3 regions of the Lysinibacillus sp. NPDC059133 genome follow, and region 2 is predicted to be linked to each of the others. Evidence: a T-box and tRNA genes for the amino acid it is inferred to sense, from the RefSeq annotation. Region 2 holds a T-box; the other regions hold tRNA genes.

Region 1 (9,949 bases), on a different contig from region 2:
TTTTTGGTTCTTGGCCACTAATATTATCTACTGTTACGACCATAATTTCAGCACCTGTACCTTTATCTAGCTGCTCTGAATAATGATTAAGCTCTTCCTTCACGGAGGCAGATAAAACATTGGCAAAATCATGAATATACGTATTTTTCATTGGCGCGGGCATTGCGGCATCTGCCGTTCTAATAAATAAGATAAATATGAAACCAACAATAGCAAGTTGGATCATCAACCGTTTCATCATTGTTTACCTGAACCGCTAAAATCTATAGACGGTGCCTTTTCAGAACCCGCAGCTGCTTTAAAGTATTCCTTCTGTTCGAAACCAAACATCCCCGCAATTAAATTGCCTGGAAAACGTTTGACTGTTTTATTAAAAGTCTGCACTTCATTGTTGTAGTCTTCCCGGGCAACAGCTAAACGGTTTTCTGTCCCCGCTAATTCATCCATTAATTGACGGAAATTTGCATCTGCCTTTAAATTTGGATAATTTTCTACGACTACTAGCAATCGACTAAGTGCTCCGTTTAATGCATCATTGGCAACCGCTTGCTCCTTTGGACTTTGTGCACTTCCCATTTGTGCGCGTGCCTCTGTAATGCTAGCGATAACTTCTTTTTCATGATTGGCATATCCTTTTACAGATTCTACTAGGGTCGGAATCAAATCGTAGCGACGTTGCAGCTGATTTTCAACCTGAGCCCATTTCGAATCAACGCTTTCCTCGGCCGTTACAAGACTATTGTATTTTGGAATAAATAGTAAGGCCAATACAACTAAAATAATAACGATAATCCCGATAGGTCCAAATAATCTTTTCAATTTAAAACCACCTTCGCCTTCTTTTAGCTATCACTTAAAATCAGAAATACTATTTATTTTGGTGATGAGCCTTTCTTTTCCTTACCACTAATGTGCAACAAAAAAACATCTCTATTCTACATATATGCAAATGCATTAATACCGTATGAAATTTATCTAACGTGCCATACTTAATACTGTAACAAACTATGATATTTAGGAGGCGCTTTTCTTGACACAATCGTTTCATAACGAATCATCAAGCCAAACATCAACCAACCAACAACAAAGCCTAAATCATGGTGGACATGAACAAATGGACTTGCATGAAACAATCGGTGCAATCATTGCTGGTATGAATCAATCCATTGTTTTACGTCCACATGTTAAGGACACAGAGTTGCTTAGCATTTTGGATAGCCAATATAATTTCACATTAGGTATGTATAACACTATTGTGGAATCTTATAACACAGGTCATGATCCGTCTGTTCCTACAGGTCGCTATCAAATGCAGACAGGAAATAATTTCAAATACGGAATAAACCCTGGCCAACCTAAAAAGCCTATGCAAAATGCAAGTGAACTCAACGATGAAGCTATTTCTGGCTTCTTACTTGGGGCTCAAAAAGGTGTAGCAAAAGGTATGACTGCAGCAGCAACAGAAACTACAAACCCAGTTGTCAGACGTGTTATTGCAGATAGTATTCCCAACTGTATTGAAATGGCATACGAATTATCTATTTACCAAAATATGCATGGCTACTATCAAGTACCTCAGTTTTCTCAACAAGATATGCATACAATGCTTAATGCATACGGCACTACAACAAACCCCCTTCATTAATTATAAAAAAACAAAAGCAGTCCCCTTTGTGGTGCATTATCACAGAGGGGCTGCTTTTGTTTAATGAGCTATAAAGCTTTTCGGGTTTTGCGGATTACCAAAGATATCTCTCGGCGGTCCTTCTTCGACCATATACCACCATCCACGAAAGACAACACGATCTACAACTTCACAGGCAAAGCCCATTTCATGTGTTACCACGATCATGGTTATACCTTCGTCTTCAAAAAACAGACTAAATAAATGAAAATATCACCAAACATTCATGTTTGATGCAAAAAAAAAAGAATCCCCTCAGATAGGATTCTTTCTTTCGACTAGTATAACTAGTCTTCACGTACAGTATGTTCACTAAAAAATAATTTGGAGTTGTTGCTTTTTTGAAGGTTTGAAAGGAACAAATGCGGGAATAATGCCTATTAGGCAACATTCCCATTATTTACCCTCTCTTTTCCCCACTAAGCAGGCTGCTAAACTACTTATTAGGAGAATTTGGGTTATAAAAGTATATCAAAATCAGTAAAATGGCGCCCTCGGAGGGAATCGAACCCCCAGTGCAAGAACCGGAATCTTACGTGTTATCCATTACACCACGAGGGCAATTGAACACAAAAAAAAGTACCCACTAGGCTTTACGAAAAGCAAGATGTAGATAATCCTCATTGGAAGCATACCTGACAAAATAGTGTACTGTACTTTAACTTATGACCTTATCAATTATACAAACGTATTGCTCATAATTCAACTATAGAATGTAAAACATTTAAACTTTTTTTATTTTCATTCAGTTAGTGTCAAAATACCTATTAATTGAAAATACAGCCTACAGCGTATGTCACGCATTAGAAAGGAATTTTTGTGCGGGCACAATTCAAAATCTTGACGCATTGTTTACCTGCGCGAAAGCGAAGCGACAGCAACAAATGTTTTCTGTGCGAAAGCGAAGCGACAGTAACAATTAAGCCAAGGCGAATTTTTTTAATTTATTTCACTTTAACAGGGTTAATATTTGACCTTCCCTGACTATAATGTGTATGATAAGTATACAGCTGAAATACAATGGAAGTTTTCAGCAAAAGTATTCGAATTTAGTTTTTTAAGGAGGATTTAACATGAATTTAATTCCTACAGTTATTGAACAAACAAGTCGTGGCGAACGTGCGTATGACATCTATTCACGACTACTAAAAGACCGTATTATCCTTTTAGGAAGTGCAATTGACGACAACGTTGCTAACTCAATTGTTGCTCAACTTCTATTCCTACAAGCAGAAGATCCAGATAAAGATATCTTTCTTTATATTAACTCACCAGGCGGATCAATCACTGCTGGTATGGCAATTTATGACACAATGCAAATTATCAAGCCACAAGTACAAACAATTTGTATTGGTATGGCAGCATCTATGGGCGCTTTCCTACTTGCTGCTGGTGAACCTGGTAAACGTTTCGCATTACCGAATGCTGAAGTAATGATTCACCAACCTCTTGGCGGTGCACAAGGTCAGGCAACTGAAATCGAAATCGCTGCAAAACGTATTTTATTCTTACGTGAAAAATTAAACGGTATTTTATCGGAGCGCACAGGTCAACCACTTGAAGTCATTGCAAGAGATACAGACCGCGATAACTTCATGACTGCAGAGCGTGCAAAAGAATACGGCTTAATCGACCAAATCATGGAACGTAAATAATAAATTAAAGGCATCCCAGATTTATTTCTGAGATGTCTTTTTTTGTTTGCTTTGATGGGCCTATCCACCATTTCAACTCTTCTATCCACAACTTTGACCTTTCTTTCCGTCGCTTCGACTTTTCTTTCCGTCGCTTCGACTTTTCTTTCCGTCACCTCGGCTTGTCTTTCCGTCGCTTCGGCTCTTCTTTCCGTCGCTTTGACTTTTCTTTCCGTCACGGCACTTTCTTTCCGTCGCTTCGGCTTTTCTTTCCGTCGCGGCACTTTCTTTCCGTCGCTTTGCCCTTTCTTTCCGTCGCTTCGGCTCTTCTTTCCGTCGCGGCACTTTCTTTCCGTCGCTTTGCCCTTTCTTTCCGTCGTTGCGGCTCTTCTTTCCGTCGCTTTGGCTCTTCTTTCCGTCACCTCGGCTTTTCTTTCCGTCGCTTTGACTCTTCTTTCCGTCGCTTTGCCCTTTCTTTCCGTCGCTTCGGCTTTTCTTTCCGTCGCTTTGCCCTTTCTTTCCGTCGTTGCGGCTCTTCTTTCCGTCGCTTCAGCCCTTCTGCTCCGCCCAGGCCTTCTCTTTCCATCACTTCAATCTTTCTATCATCCATCACCTCGACGATCGAAGTGCCATGGCATTGACCTTCATTTTAGATTGTACAAATATCCATCAAATGTGAGAGGACCTGTTTTTTCAATGCAAAAACAAAAAAACTGCCCAAGATGGAAGATTTCCCTCTTGGACAGTCTTTACGTTATACGTTTTTTAATCTTCTTTTTCGATTAGTGTTGCTAATGCTGTAACCGCTTGCTCAGCATCGTTACCTTCACCACTAAGGACAACCTCTGTTCCTTTTGCAATGGCTAAGCTCATAACACCCATAATGGATTTAGCATTTACTTTTTTCTCGTCTTTCTCAAGAAAGATATCTGCGCTAAAACGATTTGCTTCTTGTACAAATAGCGCTGCTTGTCTAGCTTGTAGTCCTAATTTTAATTTTACATGGACTCTTCTCTCGGTCATTCTCAAAACTCCCCTTTACTACCGTTCATCTTATTATTTTTATCTTACCTTACTTACGAGCAAAAGAACAATACGTACCTGAAAAGTATGAAAATTTAGCCACCAATTTTTTCGCCACTTCTTAATGCATCGGCAATTTCATCAATTTTCCGTAATCGATGATTAACACCTGATTTACTAACCGTTCCACTTGATACCATTTCACCAAGTTCTTTCAGCGTTACATCTTGATATTCTACTCGTAATCGCGCTATTTCACGAAGTTTTTCTGGTAATTGATCGAGACCTATTGAATTTTCAATAAATCGGATATTCTCTACCTGACGTAATGCGGCACCTATTGTTTTATTTAAGTTCGCTGTTTCACAGTTAACTATGCGATTAACACTATTTCTCATGTCTCGCAATATACGAACGTCTTCGAACTTCATCATGGCTTGATGAGCTCCAACAATATTAAGGAAATCAGAAATTTTTTCCGCTTCTTTTAAATAAGTAACAAAGCCTTTTTTTCGTTCAATTGTTTTTGCATTTAGCTCAAATTCATTCATCAAATCCATTAAAGCCTCGCCATGCTCTTTATATAATGAATAAATTTCTAAATGGTAGGCTGATGTTTCCGGATTGTTGACAGAGCCCCCAGCTAAAAATGCTCCTCGTAAATACGCTCTTTTTTGGCCACTCTTTTTAATGAGCTCCCGAGAAATAGTATGATTAAATTGAAAGTCGTCTGAGATGATTTCTAAGTCTATTAGTAGCTCTCGCGCACCTTCTCTTACACGGCAAATATATACGTTATTTTTTTTCAAACGCATTTTTTTTCTAACAAGTAACTCTACATTATATGGATACAGCTTTTTCATAATCGTATAAAGTCTTCTTGCGATTGCAGCGTTTTCAGTTTGTACGTCTAAGCTTAACTGTTTATTAGCAAAGGATAATGAACCATTCATACGAATTAGGGCAGATACTTCTGCTTTCATACAATGATTGTCCGCTTCTATTTGAGTTAATTCCTTTTTCGTTTCAGAAGCAAAAGACATATCACGCCCTCCTTTCAACCTTTTGTTCTATGTATATGTCCATCTTATCATATACAGTAAGTGCTTTATAATTCACGAATCTCTTGCTCATAGATATTTGCATAATCTACAAGCCAGTTTGCAACGTTTGCCGCATTATGACGAACCGTCCCATCTGGGCGAATCGTGGCAATATCTCGTTTAATAACTTCTAATCCCATACTTTCGAGCTTGGCAACGTCGAATGTTACTGGCTCAGCACATTCTTCCTTATAGAGCTCCTTTACAGGATGAGGAAGTTTTACATCATTTACTAAAATCGAATCAATGAAGGAGTCTCCAACATGCTCATATATAGCTTTAACGTGATCACCGGCTGTATAGGAAATGGTTTCACCTTTTTGAGTCATTAAATTACAAACATAAATTTTTCTTCCTTTAGCCTTTACAACAGCATCTCCTATTCCTTTTACAAGGAGGTTTGGAATAATGCTTGTATATAAACTTCCTGGACCAATTAAAATATAGTCAGCACGATGAATTGCTCGAATAGCCTCTGGTAACGGTTTCACGTTTTCTGGCACTAAAAAAACTCGACTAATTCGTTTTTTAGCCTTTGGAATTTTAGATTCACCTTCAATGATTGAACCATCCTCAAGCTCTGCATGTAAATTTATCTTTTTATTGGCTGCTGGTATGACGCGACCATGCACCTTTAAAACCTTTCCCATTTCACTAATAGCATGGTTAAAGTCACCAGTAATATCTGTTAAAGCCGTCAGCATTAAATTACCTAATGAATGACCACGTAAATCTTCCGATGCTAAAAATCGATATTGAAACATTTGCTCTACAAGCGGCTCAACATCCGATAACGCTGCGATAACATTACGGACATCCCCAGGTGGTGGAATATCATAGTCATCTCGTAAGCGTCCTGAAGAACCACCATCATCTGCTACTGTCACAATTGCTGTAATATCAAATGGGTGGTGCTTGAGCCCTCGTACTAAGGTAGAAAGCCCTGTACCACCACCTATTACAACAAGCTTTGTTCGCTTCTTTCCCATTCACTCAATCCTTTCTACGATTGATGTCGCGATGCGTAATAACGGTATTTTCCTTCCCAGCTAAATATGCCCCGAAATATTCCGCTAATGTTACCGAACGATGCTGTCCTCCAGTACATCCAAAAGCAATGACAAGTTGCGATTTGCCCTCTTGTCTATAGAGAGGAATCATAAATTCAAACAAATCCGTAAGTTTTTGAATGAGTGTTTGCGTATCCTCAAGTGCCAGCACATAAGAAGATACCTCGGTTTGTAAACCTGTTTTATGACGTAGCTCCTCTACATAATATGGATTTTTTAAAAAACGAACATCAAACACTAAGTCGGCATCAATCGGCATACCATGCTTAAATCCAAAAGACATGATATTTACTGAGAAAATATTATTAGCATCATTTGCAAATTCTTTTGCGATTTTTTCACGTAGCTCTTTAGGCTTCATATTAGATGTATTATAGACAAATTTAGCGCGACCCTTTACTTCCGATAAAAGCTTGCGTTCTTGTTTAATGCCATTTAATAGCAACCCATTTACAGCCAATGGATGGGCACGTCTTGTTTCCTTATAACGTCTAACTAAAGCCGCATCATCTGCATCTAAAAATAAAATTCGTGCAACTATATCGCCTTCTTTAAGTATATGGTCGAGGGCGCCAATAAGAGAATCAAAAAAGTCGCCGCCACGCATATCCATGACAGCTGCTATACGTGTAATATTTTTACCCGAATCCCTTAGTAGGGTTAAAAATGTTGTGAGTAACGCTGGTGGTAAATTATCAATACAGTAATACCCTAAATCTTCAAAGCTTTGAATAGCTACTGTTTTCCCAGCTCCAGACATTCCTGTAATAATAACCAATTCATGTGTACCTTTTGGGCCTTCAACCACCACTGTCATGCAGCTCCTTTATTGTTCTATTGATATTTGTATTTTCTCATGAAGTAATTCAAAATCAGTCGTATATTCAAATGTACCGTACTGAATGCCTGATTGTGAGATAGCAAATTGTAAGTTTGTTCGATCACCTTCAGCCATTGGCAAATGCTTCAAATCCTCTACTGGGTGCCATGCGAGTTTGCCTTCTCTAGTTTCTTTAAACGGTACGCCTTCTATATCCTTTGCAACAAATGTATAAAGCATCCATTCGTCCACTACCTTATTATTTTCTTTAATAATCATCGTATAAACACCCTTTAAATGAGCATTTATCGGTGTGACATTTGTTTCTTCTTTAAACTCACGTACAGCAGCCTCATAAATGGACTCACCGCTCTCCATTTTACCGCCGGGAGCTACGTACCAGCCACGTCTAGGCTTCTGAAGTAATAATGCTTGACCGTCTTTTACAGCTATTAAATTTGCAATTCTTTGCATAGGCACACCTCTAATCTCTTTTGCATTCTTCCTTTTATTATAGCAAGACCAAACAAGGTTTGTCCTCAATTCTAAACTTTAGGTGCATTGCAATTTTAACTTAACCGATACATGTGGGGAAACCTGTTATTAACCTCTACTCAAGCATATGAAACTCCGCCACAAAAAAATTCAAAATTTCCGTTTACAACAAAAATAGGTTGCTCCACCTTATTTGGCGGAAACAACCTACTAAACAAAATAAAAGGGGGATTGCTAATTACACTTTTTATATTACACCTTTTATATGTCATTCAAGTTACAACTATATTAAGACCGTATTAAAATTGTATTTTTTTCCTTAAAAACTAATCAAAGAGAATCATCACCATAATGTGGGGTTGATTTCCATTCCGGCTGGGCGCTTTCCTGGGGGCGTCCGATGAGCCGCTTCACTCGCGTTGCTCGCTCCAGGGTCTCATCTGTGACGCTAATCCCCGAGGAGTCGCCCAGTCTCCACTCCAATCAACTTATATAAATGACATACATTTCAATAAAATGTCATCCACAACTCTGGTGATGAGACTGCCCTTATCAATTATCCATTTTAAGCATTAATTTTTTCTAATAATTCTTCCACATAGTGCTGTACTGCTTGTGCTGCAATACTTCCGTCACCTGTTGCTGTAACGATTTGACGAAGTGATTTCTCACGTACATCTCCAGCTGCGAAGATACCTGGTACTGTTGTTTCCATATTATCATTTGTCAAAATATAACCAGCATCATTTAAAATACCTAGAGACTCAAATGGTTTTGTTAATGGTAGCATTCCAATGTAAATAAATACGCCATTAGTAGCAAAATCAGATTCTGTACCATCTACAGTTGATTGTAATGTTACACTTCCAACTTTACCATCAGCCTCATTAATTTCTTTGACTGTTGCATTCCAAACGAAATCAATTTTTTCGTTAGCAAAGGCACGATCTTGGAGAATTTTTTGTGCACGTAATTTATCACGACGGTGCACAATTGTTACTTTATCAGCAAAGCGAGTTAAATAAACACCTTCTTCAACAGCAGAATCCCCGCCACCTACGACAACAAGATTTTTTTGCTTGAAGAATGCACCATCACATACTGCACAATAGCTGACACCACGGCCACCAAGTTCTTTTTCGCCAGGCACGCCCATTTTTTTATACTCCGCACCTGTAGAAAGAATAATTGCTCGTGTTTTATATTCTTTAGTACCTGATTTTATTGTTTTATATTCTTCACCATCAATAATTTCAGTGACATCGCCATATGCATACTCTGCACCAAATTTCTTAGCATGATCGAACATTTTTGTAGACAGCTCAGGCCCCAAAATTGTATCAAATCCTGGATAGTTTTCTACTTCTTCTGTATTTGCCATTTGTCCGCCAGGGATCCCACGTTCAATCATTAAAGTTGAAAGGTTGGCACGTGATGTATAAACAGCCGCAGTCATACCAGCCGGACCTGCACCAATTATTACAACATCATAAATTTTTTCTTCTGACATAAATACTTCCCCCTAAACAAATACTTTTCTATCTTCATTCAGTAGGTGCCCAAACACCTGCTGAATGAAGATAATGCCTCGGACATAGCCAAGGCGAAATTGATAATAACTTTAGTATGTTCATCGTATGTGAAAGTAAAAAGTTATTCAACTATGTTGCTCACGGTCTAATTATGAGTGTCTGGTAAAAACTTTAAAATTTCATCAATATACTTCGATAAAGTTGACACGGATACTCCGTATTGCTGAGCTATCTCTTTTTTTGTCACCTTGAGCATCCGAGAAGAACGGAATAAATAGTCATTTGCTCCTGCAATAGCCGCTGGATTTGTGAATCGATAATTGTTTATCAATGCTTGCTCACAAAGCACAAACCACATTTGGAACATTGGTGCAATTAGTGTCGTAAGCTTCCCATACTGTTCAAGTAAAATTTCTGGCACACTTACTGCTCGTATAAAGCTAGCCTCTACTTTGTTTTTCATATCAAATTGATGTCCTAGTGCATAAGCTAGGAATAGCTTTTCATACGCATTACATTGTTCAACATCTATCCATTTGGGATGTGCGATGATTTCCTGTTTATGAGCTGTACAACTTAGTAAAAATA
Region 2 (9,949 bases):
AAAAAGACTGTTTTCTCAAAGATTGTTGCTTCTGGTTTACTATCTTTTTCAACTACAGCATCCCTTTAGTTGAAGATTAGAACTTGTAGGATTATTTTCTTGTTCCTATTGACGTAAATTCCTTTCTATTTGTCATAAAAGCACCTCTATTTTGAAATATCTGCCACATTTTTATTAACTAAAAGTCCTATCTATATGCGGATTTTAATAAATTCGTACCGTTTATAAAAAGTTGCACCATTTTACCCCTTTGGATATGGTTATCTAAAGGGTTTTTTAAGTGCAAAGGGATCATTTGAATAAAAAGATGGATAAAAAAACTATAGAATGACAATTAATTGTTCCATTAAAAGGGCTTTTAATAGAACAAAAACTTATTGACTAACCCTAAAGCATGTAGGAGGAATTGAAAATGGAAAATATTAGAGAAATTGTAGCAGAAAGAAGAACCTATACACCTAACCAAAACACTCATTCCCATTGTTATGCTCAGTTAATTTTGCCTCTCCAAGGAGAACTTTATATTAAAGCAGGGGCACAGGATATTCAACTAGACCACCAAACATTATTTTTCATTCCTCCCGAGTGTAATCATACTTTTCATTCAGCTGTACGTAATGAGTTTTTGGTTTTAGATATTCCTCATTTTATGCTAACTAGTAGAAACTTATATAATAAAGGAGTTTCCTTTAAATTTGATAATCAATGGAAAGGAATTCGATATCTTATCCTGAATGAAATCGATAAACAATCTTTACAGGGCTCTGCTCTTAAAGACCTATACCCCTATATTTCACATTATTTACTTCAAGAACAACAACCTAAATCTATTAGGTATATCCACGAACATTACAATGAGAATATTACGGTAAATAAACTGGCTTCACTTGAACATTACAATCGTACATATTATTCGGATTGGTTTCTAAAAGAAACTGGGAAATCCCCTTCAGTATATATACAGGAAGTTCGTTTGAATAAAGTAAAAGAAATGCTACGGAATACAGATTTACCCATTTTGCACATCGCAATTCAAGTAGGTTTTGAACATCAATCTTCCTTAACACGTTTATTCCAAAAATATGAGGAAATAACACCAAGCCAATTTCGAAAAAAATATAGAATTTCGGGAAAATACCCCTTATAAATTTGTATAAACTAAGCAAATACTGAAATTCGGATAAAATTATTCTGAATTTCAGTAAAAAACTGTTATCCGATGTTTGTAAAATTTTAATATGGACTTGGTTAAAGGCCGAGTTACTTCTTGATACCTGTGGTTCTTTCTGTAATCACAGTTCTTTTTTTGAGAAGTCACTTAACTTAAAAGGAGCAAAAAGATGGAAACAGTATTAGGTTTATTTTTTACACTCTTATGGTCATCTGCAGCGATAGCTACAAAGTTTGGCTTAAACTCTACCACGCCTTTGGTATTGGCAACCACTCGCTTTTTAATCGCTGGAGGTTTACTATTTCTGTATGTTTATTTGTTTAATAAAAAATATCCTTGGCCTCGGTCACAGGAATGGATCCCATTAATTTTTTTAGGGTTATTGAATACAACAATCTATCTGGGTGCAACCTTTTGGGCATTGAATTATGTATCAGCAGGCTTATTTAATTTATTTGTTACAACAAATCCTTTTGTGGTTGCTTTCCTGTCCTCTATATGGTTAAAACGAAGAGTTCATTTACAAGAATGGATAGGAATGGTCATAGCAGCATTTGGTTTGTTAATTGGCATATGGCCATCTATCACAACCAGTGAGGCTAGTGTATATGGATTAATTATTTTGGGACTAGGAATGGTATCAATGGCGATTGGAAGTGTTTATTTTAAAAAAATCAATTTAAATCTTCCGGGTATTGTCATTAATACTTGGCAAGTGTCTATTGGTGGAGTTGTTTTAATACCTATAGCTTATATTCTCGAAAAAGAAAATTTTTTTTTAAAATTGGATTATTATTTGCTTGGTTCGTTAATTTGGTTGGTGTTCATTATTTCAATCGGCACAATGTTGCTTTGGTTTTATCTGTTGAAACAGGATACGGTAAAGGCTAACAATTGGTTATTTATGACTCCAATTTTCGGATACATATTAGCTGCTGTTTTTTTAAATGAATCTATTACTATGTTTGATATTACAGCAACAGTATTTGTGGTAATGGGATTATTATTTTCAGGAAATATAGCCATCCTCCCCTATCAAAAAACTCCCAAACAGAATCCGAAGAGTTAGTTATGATTCAAGGAGTAAAAATATAAAATAAGATTTGGCTAGTGCTTTCTCCATTTTATAATAGCTTTGTTTGGTAATAACTCAGTCTTTACTTTTTTTAACACTATTGCAATTGGGCTATCAACAAGCACTTCAACTGATACTTCAACAAGCTCCTTATTTATTCTTTGATTTTGGATATGGAAAACGTGAACTTCTCGTTCTAACATTCCAGTACCAATACCCTTGGTCAAAATTATGATTAACTCATTTTTTCCATCTTTATTGATGTCCTCATAGATAATTTGAGGTGACCAAGTAGGACTTGTTGTATTTATCCAAAGGTCTTGTAAGGACACCACCTTTTAGCATAAAGGGTAACATCTGCTTTATCAGATTTTGTAATTTCCTCATATTCATTTATCATTGCTTTTGTTTTTGATAAAACGGTAAAAAGAGATATGGCAATAATTAATATAAGAACTTTTTTCATTAGAAAACACCTCATATTTAGGTGTTCTCTATAATTGTCTGTTTATTCCACTAAACTGTACCGTTAGCTCAATAAGAAAAGCTACCTTTGACTTCAGTAGCTTGATCTTAAGCTCTTGCCAACGTTAGCTGAATATGTATATTTATTGTTTCCAGGTAGTTTCTTGATTTTATTCCAAGCTTCAATCGCTTCTTCACGGCTTTTCCCTTGATTTTTCGGGTCAGAAAAAAAGTCACGAATGAATTGATTATATTCAAATTGAGGTGCAATGCTTTTCTTGTATGTAGGGTTTCTCTTCCGTTCTTCCTCCTCATCCCAAGCGTCTACGACATCGCGATAAGTTTTTCCGACATTGTTTTTAATATAGTTTTGGATATAGGTGGAAAAATGAAATTTAGGGATTACTGTCTTAAAAAACGCCCTTACATTTTGACTACAACGATGATCTTCTGTAATGACTGTATCAAGACTTAAATCTACTTGCTGTTCTTTCTTCTTCGCTATTGATTTTCTGACAGGCTTTTTAATCTCTCCCGTCTGTAGAAATATTTCAATCCTATTAGAAATCTCTATTTTAGAACCAGTAGCACTTATTCCGTTATTTCTACAAAAAGATTGTAATTCTTCCTTTAACCAATAGAAATCGTTAAAACTTTCTATACTTAATTCTTTCGTTAAATTAGGTCTCATCAATTACCTCCATATTTACTTACTCTACATTACGGAACATTTGTTCCTATTTAGCAAAAACAATCACGAAAACAACCTTTAAAAAAACATGCGCGTACATTCGCGCATGTCTCCACATTATTTTTTCTTAAGAAAAAGGATCGTAGCTAAAATGCCTAGCATTAATGTGATAAAAATTGTATAGGTAAATGTATGGTTACCTGTCACATCATAGCAATAACCGATGAGTATAGGGATAATGGCGCTTATCATGAAGCCGCCTGAAAGCACCATAGATGACCAACTATTTGCCTCTTCGTCATTTCTTGCCTCATCCAATGGTAACAATAAACCGATTGGAAATAAGCCGCTTAATACGATACCTATAATGAATACCGCAATCCATAACAAAGTTCCCGAACCTACCCATAACAACACAAAGCCAATAATGCCAAAGACCCCTAAAGAGAAAAGCCAGCCGATTCGACTCGACCATTTTTCCATTAGTATGGGGACCAAAATATTCCCAATCATTTGTACAATAGACATAAATGTTAGCATAGAGCTTGCAGCGCCAAGGGAAAAGCCCTTATCCTGTAACATCGGTGCTAGCCAGGACATCATTGAGAAGAATAAAGATGTTTGTAAGCCAAAGTAAATTAAAATGGTCCAAGCACGGACATTTCTCCACGGATTTCGTGCAACTTTTTCCGTACAACCATCTGTCTCTGGTAGCTCTTGTTTTTGGATAACCAGGAACCATATGCAAAGAGCAATGATAGCAAGCATTGCCCAACTGCCAAGCGCCATCGTCCAGCTCTCATGAAAATGATTATAAAATGGTAATGTTAGTGCAGCACTCAATGTTGCCCCTGTTCCTATGCCAAATGAATAAATACCTACCACCGTAGTAAAACGGGTCGGGAATTTTTTCTTGATATAGGCATTTAATATGGGTCCAATAAGGGCAATGGCAAATCCTGCCGCAAAGCTTGTGACTACAAGTAGTACATAACTTTCTTTTAAAAAGCGTAGCCCATTTGCTAATGCTAGGATGATTATTAAGAGCGTAATAGCTGTTTTTGTTCCGAGTTTTCTTTGTAATGGAACTGCGAATGGTGCAAAGAGTCCCATACAAAACACCGGAATAGATGTTAAAAAGCTCATTTTTGTATTTGATATATGGAGTGATTCTAAAAGTACATTAAATAGTGGTCCTATTCCTGTGACTGCTGGACGCATATTGAGCGCAACCAAGAAAATACAAACAACCACAAGTACCATGGAAACGCGCCATTGCTTTTTCTCCATTCTTTCTAAAAACCTTCTCTCTATTTATTCGGTTAAAAATTCAACGAAATTTGCTAGACCTTTGAATTCCCACTATATCCTTTTACCATTTTTTCTAGTAACGGTCAATTTCATGGACATTACTATTTGCAGGAGGTAGCTAGCATCATGTCGTAGATACGCTATTCATACTTACATATTGTTAGGTGCTGCGATGCCTAACAGTGCTAACGATTCTTTTAATACAACGGATACACTTAGACAAAATGCTAATCTTGATTTTCTTTGGCTGTCATCGACCAATACTTTATTTTGCGCATAATATTTATTAAATTGGCGCGCTAATTGTAAGGCATATTTAGCAATTTGTGATGGATCTGCTTGTTCAAAGGCGGTAGCAATTACTTTCGGAAACTGTTCCAGTAATAAAATAACAGGCCAAGCTTGCTCCCCTAAAGCTTCGAACGATACCTCGTAACTATGTTCATCTGCTTTTTCCAAAAGAGATGCAATACGAGCATACGTATATTGAATATATGGCCCTGTTTCACCTTCAAAATTCATCATGTGCTCAATGGAAAACTCAATATCATGAAGACGATCATTTTTTAAATCATTAAAAATGACCGCTCCCACACCTACCTGTTGTGCGATGCTATCTTTATGCATTAGATTTGGATTTTTTCCCTCGATATTTCGCTTCGCTGTAGCAATTGCCTCTGTTAGTACATCTGTTAATAGAACAATCTTGCCTTTACGCGTCGACATTTTTTTACCCTCTTTTAGGATCATTCCAAAAGGTACATGCTGCAAATCTTTTGCCCAAACATATCCCATCTTCTCAATGACCTTAAATAATTGGTTAAAATGAAGTGATTGTTCATTCCCTACAACATAAAATGATTTTTTAGGGTCATATTGTTGTTGTCGATAAAAAGCTGCTGCTAAATCACGTGTAGCATAGAGCGTGGCACCGTCAGTTTTTGTTATTAAGCATGGAGGCATATTGTCTATTTCAACGACATGAGCCCCCTTAGATTTCACAAGTAGCTCTTTTTCATCCAACTCTTTAACAACAGCAGCCATTTTGTCATTGTAGAACGCTTCCCCAGTGAATGAATCAAAGTCAATGCCAAGCAGTTGGTAAATGTTCTTGAATTCTTCGAGTGATGCATCTCTGAACCATTGCCAAAGAGCTAACGCCTCTTCATCCCCATCTTCTAATGCTTTAAATGCGGTACGTGCCTGTTCATTAAGTAAATCATCCTGCTCCGCTTCTTCATGGAACTTCACATAAATTTTTAGCAGTTCCTCTATTGGGGCAGCTTCAATCGTTTTTTGATCTCCCCATTTTCGATAGGCAACGATTAATTTCCCGAATTGTGTTCCCCAATCACCCAAATGATTAATGCGAATCGCTTTATAGCCGTTTTTCTCGGTGATATTTGCCAAAGCATTTCCGATCACTGTAGAACGTAAATGCCCCATAGAAAAAGGCTTCGCTATATTAGGTGAAGAAAAATCCAACACTACATTCCCTTTTGACTCCTGCTTGGTCCCGTATAAATTTTTTTCTTTTACAATTTGACTAAGGACTTGCTGTGTAATCGTTGGCTGACGGTAAAATATATTAACATACCCACCTACTACTTGAACCTCTTGTATTAAGTCACAGTTTACATTGTTTTTTATGTCGGATGCGATCGTGTGAGGGGGCTTTCTTAATTTTTTTGCTAGCGTAAAGCACGGGAATGCCACATCCCCTAAGTCCAAATTTTTCGGTTTTTCTAGTAAATTTTGAATTTCATTGACAGACAGCTCGTTGTTTAATGCTACAGCGATGCTTTTCGCGATTTGTGTATTCATGTTCATTCTCCTCTCAATTCGAAAAAAATAAAAAAGCCCCCGTCTCTAAATATAGAGACGAGAGCATAGTTATCCCGTGGTACCACTCTAGTTGCCATATAAATATGACCACTTTCCATTGTTAACGAGGTGACTCCCCGATATTCTCTACTACTAATTCGAGAATCTTCTCCAAAGTGCGTTTCATTTATGGCATCTGCATTAGGCTCACACCATCCCTAATTCGCTTTCCAGTAACTCCATAAACTACTCTCTTTATCTTAGAATTTAACTGTAATTTCAAAATATTGTATAACGGTTCCTTTTTTAAGTCAACTGTCTTTTAATTTTAAATTTACCGAATCGATTCCAATAGAACACTTTCGGTGATAGGGCATTACAAGTACACCACCAGGTACAGCTCTAAGTGTACCAATGGATGTTGGTGTGTCTAAGGACTGACGACAATTTAACATCCTAAACGGAAATCAAGATGCAGTGTCAGTATTCAAAATCTAAGATAATGGTACAGTTGCTAATTGAACTAATTTTCCTTACTTCAGGTACAAGGTCTCACAGTGCTTTGATTCTCATCTACATCATTAATGCCTATAACTTAAGGAAAAAGAACATTCCTCACAAGTGGGAATGTTCTTTTTCTTCATAATGGATGACATCAGCCATAATGGCATACATCTCTTTTAATTTTAGTTCCTTGTTTTCAGTAAATCTTTTTGCTAATTTTTCACTGATAACCCCTTTTTCAATCAATAAATCCCAATTGTTATCACTTGACTTGCCTACTAATACTTCCGTCAAGAATTCTGCAACTTCATCTCTTGTAATTGGGCTTTTTTCTTTTTTAGCTACTTTATAGATAACGGTATCTAGCTTATCGCCTAGTACTTTCATCTTCTCTGGACTAACACGTTGAATGCCCTCTTTTAGCATTTTCGCAAACTTAATCTTTGTTGCTGAATCTTCAACATGTAAGTCATTCGAATAACCACCAACTACGAGGCCGTAATTGATTAATGTTTGAATGGATTTATCATACCATTCACCTTTATATGGATAATCCATATTAAAAGGATCTACAGAAGCCCCTTGTTTTTTTAAATCTTCCCTTAAGGTATTGATAAGCTCTTTGTTCTTGCTCATTGCTCTAAAGGTTACGTCATCTTTAATCGCTAATGCTGCTGCTGCTCCTGCTGCTTGTCCAGTCACCATACCCGTTGGAACGACACGTGCACTTCCCGCTGCAAGCGATGAATACCCTGCAGAACGACCCACTACAAGCAAGCCATCGATTTCTTTAGGCACTAAAGAACGGAAAGGAATGGCATATTGATTTGGAGCCGAAATAACGTATCCATAATCGTGAGGCGTTTGCGCTTGTACATCAACTGGGTACGCAGCTAAGCCAATGCTATCCCAATGATCACTATTCTTCCAAACATCGGACATCGGTAATTGGTATTCTGCCCAAATATGTCTTGTTTCGCGGACGTATAGTTCCTCCGGATAGCTCACAACTTCTGCATGTTCAAAGCCAGGAAACTTCTTTTTCAAATATTGTAAAATATAGTCTGTCTCTTTCTTTCCTTTTTCAATCGCTTCTTGTTTTGAACCTTCATTCAAGCCATCAATTCCAAAAATTTGTAAAGCATTAATGTAATATTCATCATCTACTTTTGCTAAATTCAAGCCTCGTAATCTCGTACCTTCTTGTACTGGCTTATAGTCATCATGAAGTTTTGTAAACCCCCACATAACTGAATCATTCAGGTGAGCACCACCAAAAGTATTTGAGTTTGCTGCTTTCTTCACCTCAGCCCAATCAACATTTTTCAAATGAATCATCAAGGTAACAGCCATTCTTTTATCCTTGATGCCAATATCTTCTCCACCCATGAAAAAAGGAACTTTTGACATTGCAGCAAAATCAGCGTCCTGTGTAGCATCAATGAATGCCTTGCCTTTCACAACATACGTGCCATATTTATTTTTTAATTTCACTGATGTTAGCTGATTCTTATCAAGATTGGCATTTACGACTTCTGTTTGTGCAGAAAGCGTTAAATTTGGTTCTTCATCGACAAGCTTTTTAAAGGCAGCCTTAGCATCTAAAATTCCAAATGCATCTTTCCCTCTAACAAGGTCGTGCCATTCTTTAAAAATACCCATACTGACCGGTCGTTTAGCGTCATTTCGAGGTATATCAAGGAAATTGAGCATTCCATACGTAAATAGCCCTCCTAATTCCTCACGCTTTTCGACTAGCAGTGTTTTTGCACCGTTACGAGCTGCTGATAATGCAGCAGCAACCCCTTCTGGTTCTCCACCAATGACAATTACATCATATTCTTCATATATAGTTTCATTTGGAATTGGCTTTTCATAGGTTTCCAAAAGTTTTTTATGTGCCATTTCACTTCTAATATCTGATATAAAATAATAGCTTCCTATTCCTAGTACAATGACTACTATTAAAATGGCTGATCTTACCAAGCCCTTACCCATAACATACCTCCAATTGATAAAATTCCCATCTGTATTTCTTGTTTTTAATCATGCTCATCTCTTAAAAAAGTTGACATGACATATTTATATAGTTATTAACGGTTTTACATTTCAACATGAGTTCGTAGCAAACCTAGTAGGTCGTTACAGTCTAGGTACTCTTCAAAATAATTTTTCATGCAATAGGAAAATAGAATCCTTCTAAAACAATTCAAAGTTTATTATTTCCTATAACAAGTGGTAGCACATTTCTGGACGGTGCGACATGAAAATATAATGAAAATAGTCTTCTACTGACAGTTACCTATACTGATATTCGTAGAGGTGAAACGTTGGAGTTGGAATAGCAGAATATCAACTTTAAGAACTTTTCAAATGCATTTAAAGCATAAGAAACAATAAATATGTATGTATAACATAAAACAAAAAGATACATAATCATTCTAGCGATATTGTAGCAATGAAGCAACTAGAACCTATAAAATTGTCGTAGGTCTTTATGATTGTTTTATGATGATCAAAAATTAAACTACAATATGGCCTCAGTTTTCGTTTCCAAGTTTTCTGTATTAAACGTTACATTATCAACCTTCTTGTCATTATTTTGTCGGCAAGCAATTAAACCAATTGATAAAAACATAAAAGACAAGATCAAACTAATTTTTTTCAAAAAAATCATTCTCCCTTATAGAGTTAAGATTTGTTTTAATGCACTTATTTCCCTTTGCTGTGTATATAAGTGTTCCGTCATCATAATAATTTGAAGTTAAATCTTCTTTTATAATCGTATCTGAAGGTACTACCTTCTTAACTTCGCCATATACTTCATCTTTTGTATATTCATTATCATAAAGTGTGTAAGAGTAATAAATATTACCATCACTAATTACGTATGCTTTTCTTTACTTTG
Region 3 (9,949 bases), on a different contig from region 2:
CTCAAGAGGCTCTAAAGCAGTATCCTCAGTTGTATTATGCAAACTGGATAGCAGGTATGCGAGCAAAGCTTGGGATGTTCAACGAAGAAGATCAGGACATGGCACTCATTGAAGAGCTTCTAAAGTTAATGCAGCAACATCAAGCAGACTACACGAATATTTTTATCGCATTAACCTTTAATAAATTTGATGACTCGACGTTATTTAGTACAAATGAATTTAAAGAATGGCATAAGAATTGGCTTGCAAGACTAGAAAGACAGCAAGAAACAAAAGACATGTCTCAACAATTAATGCGCGATCATAATCCAGCAGTAATTCCACGAAATCACCGTGTGGAAGAAGCATTAGAGGCTGCTGTTGAACGGGAAGACTATAGTGTAATGGAGCGATTACTAGAAGCTCTTGCTCAACCTTTTGCGCATTGTAAGGAGCAGCAGGAATATGCAACATTACCAACACCATCTAACCAACCATATCGAACGTTTTGTGGCACATAAGTTGAAAACCGAGGGAATAAAGTTATATTAAATAAAATATGGCTCTTCGGCAAAGTGAAGGGTTGATTTCCGTTCCGACTGGGCGCTTTGTTGTTGCTGTCGCTACGCTTTCGCACAGAGCAAAGCTTCCTGGGGGCGTCCGATGAGCCGCTTGGGCCAACACGATGTTGGTCACGAAGGCGTTATCACAGGACGGTGATGGTTTTAGCCTTCGTTCCTCAATTTGCTAATTCCCAAGGAGTCGCCCAGTCTCCACTCCAATCAACTAATTCACATAGTATGTATCTTATGTACGAAAGCGAGTAGCCTGAAACGGAAATCACCCTTATTTAAAGAGCATAACATTCACCAAAATTACCTTGGCCCATTTTGGTTTTCAACAGTATGAAACGAAGGATAATTTCTTCGTTTTTTATTTTTTGGAAAAATTGTCACTACATAAAATCCTGAGCATACGCTATGTAAGAGTATTAGTGAAGGAGAATGTGTACAGTGCATAAGTATTCAAAAGGGTGGTTTGTGAAGCAACTTCGAGATCATGGTATTTTGGTGCATCCACAATTTAAAAGTCATTTAGGCAATTATAAAGAATCCGAACTGCGCAATTTATATTATCGATATGTTGAAAATGAAACGTTGGATTCAGAACAAAAATAGTCATGTTCGTTTGAATAACTCCTTTGTAGGAAAGAATTTAACTACAGAAAGGAGTTATTTTATGTGGAGTAAATCATGGGTTTTGACGCAGATTTGGCAAGATGTGTTGTTCTTACACTGGCCAGTACCACCTAAGGATTTAGAGCAGTACATTCCGCAAGAGTTGCAACTGGATCTCTATGAAAATAACGCTTGGCTTAGTGCTGTCCTTTTTAAAGTAAATGGACAACGACTAAGATTTCTACCACCATTCCCAGGAGTAGGTTCCCATTTGCAGCTTAATGTCCGGACATATGTTACATATAACGGCATGAAAGGTATCTATTTCTTTAACTTAGATGTTACGAATCATTTTATTGTTCAACTAGCTACAAAGGGCGGTTTATCATATCGCCATTCAAAAATATCTATAAAACAAAAAGAGAACCATTTTTCGTTTACAAGTTTATATCACGGTGCACCGGATGAAAGGTTGAAAATTTCATTTCAACCGATTGCTAGTGAAATAAGTAGTTCTACCTTTGATAAATGGTTAGTGGAACGTTATCACTCTTGGTCAAAATGGAAGAGCTCTCTATTTCGCATAGATATAGATCATATGCCATGGCAGCTACAACGAGTCCATATTAACATTGAAAGCAATACACTAGCTCCATTTGTGAAGGAATCTATACAGGGCATTCAACCCATTGCCCATTATTCAAAGAGTAAAAAAGCTAGAATTTTTTCACCAAAAGTGGAAACCGGATTCAAAAAAGCTTAGTGAATCTGGTTTGCTTTTTTTCATTGGTGTTCGGACACCCGCTGAAAGAAGTTAAATTTGTTTGAATCATATCATTCCATTCCATTCGTCCAATTTTATGTCATAAAGAGATTTATGTTGAAATTTACCCGCATTATTAATTAAAATATGGATAGTACCAAAATGATCAACTACTTTTTGCAATAAAGAAACGATGTCCTGTTCTTTTGTAACATCTGTTTGAACAAATAGAACAGAATAACCTTGCGCAAGTAAATCTTTTTCTAATTGCAGCCCTAATTCTTTATTTACATCGGCAATAATAACTTTGGCACCATTTCGTGCATACGCAAGCACAATGCCTTTGCCGATTCCTTGTGCACCGCCAGTTACGACGACAACTAAATCTTTAAACATAATAGCTTCCTCCAGTTTTATTGCTTTTCATTATTTTAGCAAAGAAAAGTTATTAGAAAAAAAGAGTAGCGAGAGGGCATAACGGGGTATATGAAATCATATAATATTATTATGAGGCAAACCTTGCCTTCATAGTAAAATTAATGTTGACTTTATCGTAAAAAGAACATATAATAAATATTGTCCTTGATATGGACTACATAAAATAACATCATGTCTCAGTAGCTCAGCAGGATAGAGCAACGGCCTTCTAAGCCGTCGGTCGGGGGTTCGAATCCCTCCTGGGACGTCTAAAGGTTCAGATAGATTAAGTTTGAACCAACTGAAAAGCGCTTCAAATCCTTTATTATCAAGGGTTTGAGGCGCTTTTCCTTTTTTTGAGAATTCGTTAGAAAAGGATAGAAAATGAAAAGTTTCTACACATTTTCTACACAAGAAAAAGTATCACGAATACGCTTCTAGTCTGTTATTGCACTAAGCCGCTAAAAGGTTAAGTTAGCAGTAGTCTCATTAAACCACTATTCTTGAATGCCATTCATCATTCTTAATGAAAAAGTTTGTAATTTAGAAGCAGTGGAGCGAGAAATGGAAAAGTGGATTGAATATAACCAAAGGCTCGTAAATTAATTTCCGACATTCAGTTTTCTAGAACTTCTAGGCACAAGTTATAAGTTCGGTGTGGTATCACTTAGGAGAACACAAAAAGAATTTATAAGTGATAACCCGGAAGCTACACCTGCCAAAATGGAGAACAATTAAAGTATATGACAGATGTTTGCGATATCACAGATTTACAGGCAAAACAAAAAAATGGCTGTTTTCTAAAAGATTGTTTCTATTCCACTAACGGTGCAGTTAAGTTGAAAGAGGAAAAAATTACATATATAAAATAAGGCAATACATTGTTAAGATTTGATAGGTAAAGTATTCTATGGAATGAAATTGGAACGGTGGCGTTTCTCCAACAAGTGAGGACGTTTTTTTACTAACGAAGCAGTGTACTTGAAGAAGGACTTAAACAATGAGGAGTTAAATAAAAGTCACTCTAAAACAAGGAGTATGTGAAAATGAGTATAGTAACCTATATTGGTTTAAATTTTTCAGTAAAACTTAATGAGTATTATACGGGGGATGAAGTTGAAATTAATTATGTTTTCTCGGATGAAGAAGATCGTGATGTAGTTAAACAGAAGCATTTTACTACGCCTTATATTTATGAAGTTTGTGAGAAAGGTAACCATATTTGGCAAATGAATGAATATCAAAAGATTCATTCACCACATAACTATGAAAAATCCAAAAAGACTTTTCTCTATTTATGTCACTTACTAAAAGAGTTGCTTCCACAAGGTGATTATTGTGAAGTTTATATTTGTTGGTTGGGTGAAGAAGATGAAGAGCGTGAGGGTGAGTTGAAATTTAATTTAAATAATCCACAGATTGAAGCAATAGATATTTATGAAAAATACTTTATCCGAATGGAAAACTACTAAGGATTATATATTAACTACTTTTGTAGGAGGATTACTATGTTAAATTTAACGGAATATTTGTACAAAAAGGTAAAATCGATTATTGAAAATTGGAATGAGGAAGGAATATATGCATTATCTTTTTTTGTATATGATGATTTGTCAAATTAAGTGCAACAATTGCTCATTAAAAGCCTCGTTTGCAGTTTTCCAACCAAGACATTTTCTTGGTCGGTTGTTGATATAGTTTAATGATTCTGTTAGTTCTTCTGGTGATACTTCTTCGAAATTTGTTTGCTTAGGGAAGAATTCTCGAAGTAATCCATTCCCATTTTCGTTACTTCCACGTTGCCAAGAAGAATAGGCGTCCGCAAAATAAACATCAATTTTCAAGTCTTTTTCTAACACTTTATAGCAGCTAAATTCTTTACCTCTGTCTGTTGTGGCTGTTTTTATAGTACCTTTTGGTAATTTAGTATGAAGAAGACGTACTGCTTTTTCCATTGATTGAGCTGAGCGATCTGGTATCAAAAAGCCAACATACCACCGTGTCATTCGCTCAATAAATGTTGCTACAGAACCTTTTGCTTTCCCACGTCCAGATACAACTGTATCTAACTCCCAATGTCCAAAGGTTTCACGTTTACGTACTTCTTTTGGGCGTTTAGAAATTGGTGTGCCAATGTTAAATCTTCCCCTTGTTTCGCGGGGTTTTTGGCGCTTTCCTTTTTGACGGAGAACGGTTATAGGCACTTCTAAAAGACCATCGTAAATCCAGCGATAGATGGTTTTAAAACTCAGTTGTCCTTGATACAAGCGGCCGACAATTTGTTCAGGCGACCAAGTATCCCGCAACTTTTCTTGAACAGCTTCTTTTACTTCTGGCGTACATTTTGACTTGGCACCACAGTTGGATTTATTTTGGTGGTAACGTACTTGCGCTTCGTCAGCCGTCCTACCGGCGTGGCGTTTTATTTCTCTGGAAATCGTAGAAGGTTGACGATTTAAGAGTTTCGCTATTTTACGAATCGAATAATCAAGTTCCAGGTATGTTTCTATTTTTACACGTTCTGATATGGTAAGATGGGTATAGCTCATAACGATTCCTCCGTTTGAATGTTGGTGTGGTAACTACATTCTACACGAGGTCGTTATGGGCTTCCTTTATATTGACTTCTGGGTGTTGCACTTAATCTTACAATCCGTCATTTCCAAAAACTTTTTCTTGTCAAAATACAAATATCTGTTCTAATGCAGTTACAAACAAACGTTCTTATCCAGAGGAGTGTGGAATGATGAAGGAACAATTAATAAAAGCTATGAAACGTAACCAATTAGTAAACATGATGTATGTATCGAAATCAGGTGTCGTCTCAAAAAGGCGGATAAAGATCATTAAGATTTTTGGTGATTCATTTCAGTTTTTTTGTTTTACAAGGTACAGTGATAGAGCAATGACTAAAAGATTTTATTGTTCTAAAACGGAAGAAATTCCAATTAATGAAACAATGGATCTATATAAGGTATGTACTGAGCTGTTAGATAAATATTTTGAAGGGGGAGCCAGCACACCAATTATCTGTTAGGTTGACCAAACTTGAAACGGAGCGAAATATCCAACTAGATTTATTTGATGATCGTAAGGACAAACGACAGATTCTTGGTCATACGATGGATGCAATTAGGGCAAAATTTGGACTTGCATCAAGAGCAGTATCGTTCACAGATGCTGGAACAGCGCTTAAACGTGAAAACCTTGTTGGCGGTCATTTAGCTTAGTTTATAGTTAATGAGTTCGCTTTTACACTAGACAAATATGATTTTTTAACATATAGTTGATGTAATAAAATCGTTTGCAAGGGAACAATGAATTCACATATTACAAAGAGTAATCGTGTTTTGTTAGATACTTTTTGTAATATGTGAATTTTTTTCTTTTGTAGTAGTATGATTTTATTTAATACAATTAATGGAGGTCATTATAAATGGCACAAGGTACAGTGAAATGGTTTAACGCAGACAAAGGTTTTGGTTTCATCGAAATGGAAGGCGGGAAAGATGTATTCGCACACTTCTCAGCTATCCAAGGTGACGGATTCAAATCACTTGAAGAAGGTCAAAAAGTTGAATTCTCAGTAGAAGATGGCCAACGTGGACCACAAGCTGCAAACATCGTAAAACTTTAATTTTTAATGAAGAAAACCACTCATTAGTAGAGTGGTTTTTTGTTCAGAATTTGTTTAGGTTGTTGTGTTTTTTATTAATGTAAGATTTCATATTTTTCCTAAACCTAAACTTCAACTTCAAAAAAAGCCCAGGTACTCAATTAATTTTGAGCCTGGGCTATTTTGTGTTTATTCACCTTGTAATTCCTTTTCTCGAGCTGCTATAAGCTGCTTTAGTTCAACTAGATCGTCTAAATCACTATATTTATTAATATAAGACTTTGCTGAACTTTTAGCTGATTGCTTACGTGTCTTTTCTCTATTTTTCTCCCGATACGCTTGTGTAGCACGTTTCTGCGCTTCCGAAGTCTTCTGATCCGTCAAATTTATCCTCTCCTTTTCGTAAAATACAGAACAATGTTAACTATCGCTAATAAGAAACAGAGTGAGTAAATAACAATCATAGAGTAATCAAAAAAATTCGGTTCTTTCCAGTTAACCATATCTGTTAATACATAATGCCATTCTCTCTCCGTAATGATTCTTTTATAAAATTAGAATAATTTATATGAAAAAAGGAAATAAATACGTGTAAAATGTTGGAGTTGATAGGTATGGAATTTGATAAAGAGAAAGAAGTTTACTGCTACAGCTGTCGTAAAAAAACTGTATTTACACGTAAAGATATGCATAATAAAAGCGGGGTAGACAGTCATTGCAGTGAATGTTCTGGTATTTGGTTTGAATGGCAAAATCGAGCTGTGGAGAGAGAAATGGAAAAATGGCTTGAATATAATAAAGGGCTCGCAAATTAGAATAAGGGTCTAGTATTCATTTTTAACTATTAGTAGATATTTCGTAATCATTGACACCAGGTGGCTTTAAAACAATTTCGAAGTTTTCCTCTGATCTCATTAATAATAGTTTTTATATATTTCAGATAGATAATAAAGAAGCAAAAGAGTTGGTATGGAATTGAAAGTACTTCGAAAGTTATGATCCAGCAGTCTAATGTGAAAATAGCTCATGCCTAGGAAGCATGAGCTGTTTTTTTAGTCTTTATTTCTTTGTTGAAATCGTAAAAATGACAAATTTAACTTGAACACTTTATGAACGTTTTGTTGAAATTTATAGCACTTTTGAATGAAATATAACAAAATTATAAGATATTTATTACATTTAGCGCTATTTATCTATATAGTTTGAGGAAAAACATACTCACTTAATACACCTTTTATCATGTTTATTCATAGTTTGCTTATTAGTAAATTCGTAGCTATTATACCAATAGAAACACAATTTCAAAATAAGGAGACTAGTTATATGAACATTAAATTCACGAAATTAAGTAAGAGTAAAAAGGGGATAAGTGCTGCATTATTAGCAGCGGGAATCATGGGGATTGCAATGGCACCAAATGCATCTGCACATGGGTTTGTTGAAAAACCAGCTAGCCGTGCTGCCTTATGTAGCCAAAGTTATGGCGCGCTTAACTTGAGTTGTGGAAGGGTTATGTATGAGCCACAGAGCTTAGAGGCCAAAAAAGGATTTCCACAAGGTGGACCAGTTGATGGTAAAATTGCATCTGCAGGAGGTCAGTTTGATGGCATCCTAGATCAACAATCCGTAAATCGCTGGTTTAAGAATACGATTACAGGAGGATCAAATACCTTTAAATGGAAGTACACTCAGTCGCATTTAACAAGTAAATGGCACTATTATATTACGAAAAAGGGATGGGATCCTAATAAGCCATTAACCCGTGCTGATCTTGAGCCAATTGGAACTGTTGAACATAACGGTACTGAAGCATCAACTAATTTAACTCATACAATTAACGTACCAACTGATCGTAGTGGCTACCACGTTATTTTAGCTGTTTGGGATGTATCGAATACTGCAAATGCTTTCTATAATGTAATTGATGTTAATTTGGTGAATAATGTGGATGTAGATAAGGAAGCTCCATCTCAACCAAATGGATTACAAGCAACGAAAGTTACTTCTAACAGTGCTGAGCTAAAATGGAATCCTTCTACGGACAATGTGGGTGTAAAAGAATATCAAGTTTTCCGTGATGGTAAAGTAGTTGGAAATGTACCGGGAACTACATTCACAGATAAAAATTTAAAAGCGAATACAAAATATACATATACAGTAAAGGCAGTGGATGCAGCTGGAAATGTTTCTAAAGAAAGTGAGTCTATAGCTGTAGAGACAACGATTGCAGTTCCAGATACAGAAGCACCAACGCAACCAACTGCACTGCACACGATGGGCGTAACATCCTCAAGTGTGGACTTAATGTGGAGTGCATCAGAGGATAATGTAGCGGTTGACCATTATGTTATCTACCGAGGGACATCAGTAGGACAAATGACTGTAGTTGGAACATCGAAAACTACATCCTTTATGGACAAGAATCTTCAATCAAATACAACTTATAAGTATGCGGTCACTGCCGTTGATGCAGCTGGAAATGAATCTATTAAAAGTTCCATTTTCACTGTAACTACAAAAGAGCAAGGGTCGTCTTATGAGCAATGGAGCCCAATTAAAGCGTACACAAAAGGTGATAAAGTAGAGCACCAAGGTAAAAAATATGAAGCTGTTCAAAGCTATCAAGGGTATGGAGATCCGAATTGGATATTCGCATTGTCTTTATGGAAAGAAATTAAATAAAAAGAAGAGTCCTCATAAAAAGAAGCTGGGACAAAAAGAAAAATGTTAGACCGATATAATCGGTCTAACATTTTTTTGATTTTAGATGGGGAAATTCAATTTGATGAAGCGGAAAAGTTATTATCTCTTTTCGCTATTTTTCAAAATAAACGAGTTATGTCCCAGCCTCTTTTCAAATTTAGTTATTGATTTTATCAATCCAAATGTCTAAGAAATGAGAGAAGCGAAAACTTACAAAAAGAGTTATAATTTAATAGGAAGAAACTCAAAATTATAGAGAGATGGATTTTAAAATGAATGAACAATTAGTAGATTGGATTACACGTTTTCAAAAGGAGAAAGATATAGAGGCTCTCGCAAACTTAAAAGACTATTGCTACTATATGATTGAACCTTTAATTGAGGAATTTACGGAGAAATACGGTGAAGATGCTGGGGAATTATTACGGTTAAAATGGGATAAGCGTTTTTATTTTATTTTTACGAAGTATCAATTAAATGTTGGGCTGCCTTTAGATTCTTTCGTTAAAAATACGTACCGTTTTTATTTTATGCAGGTTTTAAAGAAGGCAGGCTATTGAACTAAATAGTAGGGGAGTGTTTCAAATTTGAACATGGCTCCATGAAAAAACCCTTGTCTCGTATAAGAACGAGTCAAGGGTTTTCTTGCTTTAGCCTGCATTTTTATTGATGCATCAAATCTTCTGCAAGGTGGGTAAATACTTCACCAATAATAGAATCTTCGTCGTAAACGGAAGAACCTGTATTTTCCTCAGGTTGCGCAAATGGAACTTGAGCGATGATACTTGTTTGAAGCTCATCTGCCAATTTTTCGGCGCCACCTTGACCGAATAGATAGTTCTTTTCACCATTTGCATTTTCAAAGTAAGCCATGTTTTCAACAACACCAAGAATTGAGTGGTTCGTATGTTGAGCCATCAAACCTGCACGAGAAGCAACATGGGAAGCTGCAAGGTGCGGTGTTGTGACAATAATTTCTTGTGCCTGTGGAATCATTGCCGCCATATCAATGGCTACATCTCCTGTACCAGGTGGTAAATCTATGAGGAGATAATCTAGTTCATCCCAATGTGTATTGACAAGGAAATTACGAATCCATTTGTTGAGCATTGGACCACGCCACATGACAGGTTGGTTTTCGTTTGTGAAAAAGCCCATCGACATGATTTTTACACCGTGACTTATGACTGGAATAGCTGTTTGGTCAATCATTGTTGGCTTTTGATCAATCTTCATCATGGCAGGAATACTGAATCCATATATGTCGGCGTCTAAAATACCTACACGTTTGCC

The links. The T-box of region 2 lies ahead of argS (arginine--tRNA ligase). A T-box ahead of a tRNA ligase gene usually reads a tRNA of that ligase, here a tRNA-Arg.
Region 1: it encodes a tRNA-Arg, which carries the amino acid that the T-box ahead of argS (arginine--tRNA ligase) is inferred to sense. The anticodon was not compared.
Region 3: it encodes a tRNA-Arg, which carries the amino acid that the T-box ahead of argS (arginine--tRNA ligase) is inferred to sense. The anticodon was not compared.

The regions. Positions count from the first base shown of each region.
Region 1 covers NZ_JBHZDH010000009.1:114,960-124,908, reverse strand. Annotated here, with positions in the region: gene ACFXN8_RS07570 (TPM domain-containing protein) at 1-241, opposite strand, end outside; gene ACFXN8_RS07565 (LemA family protein) at 238-819, opposite strand; gene ACFXN8_RS07560 (spore coat protein) at 1,031-1,645, shown strand; partial or broken gene ACFXN8_RS07555 (peptide ABC transporter ATP-binding protein) at 1,706-1,864, opposite strand; tRNA gene ACFXN8_RS07550 (tRNA-Arg) at 2,171-2,245, opposite strand; gene clpP (ATP-dependent Clp endopeptidase proteolytic subunit ClpP) at 2,758-3,339, shown strand; gene ACFXN8_RS07540 (hypothetical protein) at 3,372-3,959, shown strand; gene ACFXN8_RS07535 (HPr family phosphocarrier protein) at 4,084-4,341, opposite strand; gene whiA (DNA-binding protein WhiA) at 4,437-5,384, opposite strand; gene ACFXN8_RS07525 (gluconeogenesis factor YvcK family protein) at 5,450-6,433, opposite strand; gene rapZ (RNase adapter RapZ) at 6,438-7,331, opposite strand; gene ACFXN8_RS07515 (8-oxo-dGTP diphosphatase) at 7,341-7,808, opposite strand; gene trxB (thioredoxin-disulfide reductase) at 8,395-9,339, opposite strand; gene ACFXN8_RS07505 (tetratricopeptide repeat protein) at 9,507-9,949, opposite strand, start outside.
Region 2 covers NZ_JBHZDH010000008.1:116,580-126,528, reverse strand. Annotated here, with positions in the region: gene ACFXN8_RS06855 (helix-turn-helix transcriptional regulator) at 413-1,147, shown strand; gene ACFXN8_RS06850 (DMT family transporter) at 1,341-2,240, shown strand; gene ACFXN8_RS06845 (hypothetical protein) at 2,279-2,473, opposite strand; gene ACFXN8_RS06840 (hypothetical protein) at 2,554-2,712, opposite strand; gene ACFXN8_RS06835 (DUF6434 domain-containing protein) at 2,806-3,402, opposite strand; gene ACFXN8_RS06830 (MFS transporter) at 3,520-4,692, opposite strand; gene argS (arginine--tRNA ligase) at 4,864-6,537, opposite strand; T-box leader at 6,588-6,808, opposite strand; gene ACFXN8_RS06820 (FAD-dependent oxidoreductase) at 7,153-9,039, opposite strand.
Region 3 covers NZ_JBHZDH010000003.1:20,025-29,973, reverse strand. Annotated here, with positions in the region: gene ACFXN8_RS02675 (protein adenylyltransferase SelO) at 1-500, shown strand, start outside; gene ACFXN8_RS02670 (DUF2639 domain-containing protein) at 984-1,157, shown strand; gene ACFXN8_RS02665 (YqjF family protein) at 1,219-1,920, shown strand; gene ACFXN8_RS02660 (SDR family NAD(P)-dependent oxidoreductase) at 1,987-2,316, opposite strand; tRNA gene ACFXN8_RS02655 (tRNA-Arg) at 2,532-2,605, shown strand; gene ACFXN8_RS02650 (hypothetical protein) at 3,384-3,809, shown strand; gene ACFXN8_RS02645 (IS30 family transposase) at 3,951-4,886, opposite strand; gene ACFXN8_RS02640 (hypothetical protein) at 5,081-5,374, shown strand; gene ACFXN8_RS02635 (hypothetical protein) at 5,376-5,567, shown strand; gene ACFXN8_RS02630 (cold-shock protein) at 5,774-5,974, shown strand; gene ACFXN8_RS02625 (hypothetical protein) at 6,143-6,337, opposite strand; gene ACFXN8_RS02620 (hypothetical protein) at 6,568-6,768, shown strand; gene ACFXN8_RS02615 (lytic polysaccharide monooxygenase) at 7,277-8,635, shown strand; gene ACFXN8_RS02610 (hypothetical protein) at 8,929-9,216, shown strand; gene ACFXN8_RS02605 (Mrp/NBP35 family ATP-binding protein) at 9,320-9,949, opposite strand, start outside.